Regions from separate parts of the Arsenicicoccus sp. UBA2120 genome, predicted to be linked through region 2. Evidence: predicted binding sites of a transcription regulator. Region 2 holds the regulator's gene; the other holds the start of a gene.
The links. The regulator LexA, encoded in region 2, represses DNA repair genes until DNA is damaged. The targets are predictions, from matches to a motif close to TCGAACANNTGTTCGA.
Positions count from the first base shown of each region.

Region 1 (2,197 bases), on a different contig from region 2:
ATCCCGGGGCTGATGCCGATCACCTCGGCCAAGCAGATCACGCGCATGGCCGAGCTGTCCGGGGCCGCCCTGCCCGTCGCCGTGACGTCGCGGCTGGAGGCGGTGGGGGACGACGCCGACGCCGTGCGCGAGGTGGGGGTCGAGATCGCGACCGAGCACGCGTCCCGCCTCATGGCCGAGGGCGCGCCGGGGCTGCACTTCTACACGATGAACCGCTCGACCGCGACGCTCGAGGTCTTCGCCAACCTGGGGCACTGACCCTCAGCCGGTGCGGGTGCCCCAGTCGTCATACCTGCGCTTGAGCCGGACGATGCGCCGCAGCAGCCAGACCACGGCGACGATGCCGGCGAGCAGCAGGATCCCGGCCACCGTGGCGGCCGCCCAGGGATGCTCGGTGGCGAGGGTCATCACGCCGATCACGGCGACGTCCTCCGCGGACGAGATGGCGACGTTGCTGACCGGCTCCGGCGAGGCGTTGACCCCCGCGCGGATCCCGGCCTTGACCCCGTGGCTGGCCAGGGCGCTGAAGCCACCGGTCGCGGCGGCGAAGGCCTGCTCCAGCCCGGACCCCTCGTGGCCGGCCAGGAGATAGCCCAGGGTCGCGCCGACGGCCGGCCGGACGACGGTGTGGACGCTGTCCCACATCGAGTCGAGGTAGGGGATCTTGTCGGCGAACATCTCCAGCAGGAACAGCACCGCGGCGGCGATCAGCACGTCCGTGCGGGTCAGCACGTGCGGGACCAGGTCGATCGAGAAGAACCGCCCGGCCAGGCCCATGACGAGCACCACGGCGTAGGCGTTGATGCCGCTCGCCCAGCCGCTCGTGAAGACCATCGGTAGCAGCTCGGTCCCCATGGGTCCTCCTCAGTGATCGTGTGCTCGTGCTCGTGCTCGTGCTCGGGTCTCGCCGGGCCGGCGGCCTGGCTCGAGCCAAGGGCGTCCGACGACGACGCCTCACGGTATCCGGTCGGGGCCCCTCGGTCAGGGATCGACTGACCTGCGCCGATGCGCAAGCGGGTGACGTGGGGGTGGGGTCTGTCGGTGGTCGGGCCTAGAGTTCTCTCCATCGAACACATGTTCGGTTCACGGGTCGGTTGTTCGAAGGAGGACGGCGATGAGGCGGTGCGAGGACGTCATCGAGGTCAGGCACGAGGGCCGACCGTTGCAGTTCATCTGGCGAGGGCGCCTCTACGACGTGCGCGCGGTCGTCGACCACTGGCGCGAGCGCCGCCCGTGGTGGCGCGAGGTGCCCGACACGCGGTCCATCACCCCCGCCGACCTCGAGGAGGAGGTCTGGCGGGTCGAGGCGGCCCCCGGCCGCTCCGGCTCCCTCGGCGTCTACGACCTGGCGGTGCGCGGCTCGCGCTGGCAGCTCGTCCGGCTCTCCGACTAGGACTCCCCTCCGGCTCTTTCTCCGGCCTTCCTCCCGGCCCTTTCTCTCCCCTCTCTCCCCTCTCTCCCCTCTATCTCCCTCTATCTCCCTCTCGTTCTTCTTCCGGCTCTCCCGACCGGACCGTATGACGAAAGCAGGTGCACCATGACCGCCACGATCGCCACCATCACGCGTCCGCCGCTGACCACGGCGACGCTCGACCTGCTCGACCGCGCCTACGCCGCCCTCGCCGAGGCGACCTGCGCGGGCACGACCGCCGACCGCTACGTCGCGGCGCACCTGTCGGGGCTGCGCGCCGGGGCGGCGCTGCTCGCCACCCGGGGACCGGTCTCGGGCCGGGGACGGCCCCGCAGCGTCTGGGAGCTGCTGCCGGCCGCCGCGCCGGAGCTGGGGGAGTGGGCCGCGTTCTACGCCGCCTCGGCGACCCGCCGCTCCGTGGCCGAGCGGGGTGGACCCGTCTCGGCGCGCGAGGCGGACGACCTGGTGCGGGCCTCCGAGACCTTCCTCGCCCTGGTCGAGTCCGCCCTCGGGGCCCCGCCGCACGCACCGCTGCCGTCCCTGCAGGTGGCCACCGGTGGCCGATGACTTCGTCCACCTGCACGTGGCGTCGGGCTGCTCCCTGCGCTACGGCACCACCCCACCGGCCGACCTGGTCGATCTCGCCGTGGGGCACGGCCAGGCTGCGCTGGCGCTGACCGACCGCGACGGCCTCTACGGCGCGGTGAAGTTCGCCCAGTCCTGCCTGGCCCGGGGCATCGACCCGATCCTGGGGGCGGACCTCGCGCTGGGCGAGGTCGCCGGGCA
Region 1 is NZ_DCYC01000057.1:37,057-39,253, reverse strand. Features, by position in the region: gene metF (methylenetetrahydrofolate reductase [NAD(P)H]) at 1-258, shown strand, start outside; gene B2P18_RS08470 (DUF4126 domain-containing protein) at 262-855, opposite strand; gene B2P18_RS08465 (DUF6504 family protein) at 1,115-1,393, shown strand; gene B2P18_RS08460 (SAV_6107 family HEPN domain-containing protein) at 1,538-1,978, shown strand; gene B2P18_RS08455 (DNA polymerase III subunit alpha) at 1,968-2,197, shown strand, end outside.
Region 1: B2P18_RS08465 (DUF6504 family protein) is a predicted target of LexA. The motif match lies at 1,067-1,082, and genes of this name have one in related genera.

Region 2 (2,197 bases):
CCCCTGATGGTGACCGCCACGACGCAGGTCATGGGCCCCGCCCGCCTGCTGCGACAGGCGACCGCGTCCGCCGGACGGCGATGGGCGCCGAGGGTCTTGCAGCGAGCACGTGCGACGTGCCCGGATGCCCTCTGGCGCAACATCGGTCGGGGCCGTTCGTGAGCGTCAACGTCCCAGCGGACGGATTTGCTCCCGGCGGAAAGGAAGGGAGATCGGCCCGATCAGGACGCCGGCACGACCAGGGTCTGGCCGGTCATGATCTGGTCGTTCTGCAGGTGGTTGGCCTTGACGAGGCGCAGGACGGCGTCGTCCGTGCGGACGCCGGGCATCTCACGGGCCGCGATCTCGGACAGGCTCTGGCCGCCCTCGACGGTCACGACGTGCGCGGCCGTGCCGGCGGGCGCCGCGGTGGCCAGCGACGACCAGGCGGAGAACGCCGCGACGGCGACGAGCACCGCCACGGTGAGGGTCATCGCGAGCCGCCCGCGCCGCGTGAAGCGCAGGCGACGGGGTGCACGGGCCGGGACGGCATCGCCGGTCGGCACCAGGTGCAGTCGGGGACGGCCGGGCACACGTGCCGGGGCGATGGTGTCGTCCCACGCAACAGCTGCACTCATTGGGTCCTCCTTCTCGACGAGCCGGGGTGGCTCGCTCATCCGTTCGATAGAACGCTTGTACGAAAGTACAGCATCCCCGGGGCTGATGTGAAGACTCGCGTCGAACGAGTGTTTGAAACACGCCTTCGACCCCGGTAGCCTTGGTGGCCACGGGAGATACTCAACCAGGCACCACTGACACACCCCCCGCCCCGAGTGTCTCCACCGCACATCACTGCAGGTCAGGGGCCCTGCCGGCATCGAGGGAGCGAGCACGATGGCCAAGGTCACCAACCTGCCGGAGCGCGACGGCGGGCAGCGCCTCACCGTCCGCCAGCGCAAGATCCTGGAGTTCATCCGCGACACGGTCGAGCGCCGGGGCTACCCGCCGAGCATCCGCGAGATCGGCGACGCCGTGGGTCTCGCCAGCGTCAGCAGCGTCTCGCACCAGCTGCAGACCCTCGAGCGCAAGGGCATGCTGCGCCGCGACCCCAACCGCCCCCGAGCCATCGAGGTCGTCTCCCCGGACTGGGCTCCCGAGGCGTTCCACACCGACGCCGACGACAGCACCGACGTGACGGGCACGCGCGACCAGCGGCCCCAGGCGTCATACGTGCCCGTCCTCGGTCGGATCGCCGCCGGTGTCCCGATCACGGCGGAGGAGGTCGTCGAGGACGTCTTCCCGCTCCCCCGCCAGGTCGTGGGCGAGGGCCAGCTGTTCCTGCTCAAGGTGGTCGGGGACTCCATGGTCGATGCCGCCATCTGCGACGGCGACTGGGTCGTCGTGCGCCAGCAGCCCGACGCCGACAACGGCGACATCGTCGCCGCGATGATCGACGGCGAGGCCACGGTCAAGACCTTCAAGCGCAAGCTCGGTCACCCGTGGCTGCTCCCGCACAACCCCGCCTTCGAGCCGATCGACGGCAAGCAGGCGACGATCCTCGGCAAGGTCACGGCGGTGCTGCGCTCCGTCTGAGCGCGCAACCGTCGGACCTCGCCGAGGGTGTCGAGGGTCAGACCACCGGCGTCAGCGACGCGGGCCGTAGGGGTCGCGGTCGGCCCGGTCGTTGACGAACGCGCCCGGTCGATAGCTCACGAAGGCTGCGCCGGCCAGGTTCGCCGCCTCGGCGACCCGCTGCAGCGACCGAGGCCTCACGGCGCCGGTCCATCGACCGGTGTCGAGGCGTTCCTGCATCGCCTGCACCGCGGCGACGTTCTCGGCAGGCGTGAACGTGCAGTGCCCCGTGCGCTGCACGTAGGCCTGGCGCAAGAGCGCGCCGGAGCCGGCTCGCTTCACCTTCGTCGCGTACTCGCTCGTGTACTCCACCGGCGCGGCCGGGTCCGCCACCGTGTGCATCGTCAGCACCGGCACGCGCAGCCGGCCGGTCGGGGCGGACGTGCGCTTCAGCCAGGTCACCGCCGCGGGATCGGCCGTCACGTCGGCGTCGCTGGTGATCTGCCGCAGGTCCTGCTTGAGGTCGAGGCCCGCCGAGCGATAGAGCCGAGCCACGTTGCCCGCCTGGTCGCTGCGGCGCAGGAGCCGGGCGTAGTCGACCCCCTTGTTCCACCCGCTGTCCCCGCCCGAGACCTCCTGGATGTCG
Region 2 is NZ_DCYC01000073.1:110,560-112,756, forward strand. Features, by position in the region: gene B2P18_RS11815 (LysM peptidoglycan-binding domain-containing protein) at 222-617, opposite strand; gene lexA (transcriptional repressor LexA) at 874-1,572, shown strand; gene B2P18_RS11825 (alpha/beta hydrolase family protein) at 1,624-2,197, opposite strand, start outside.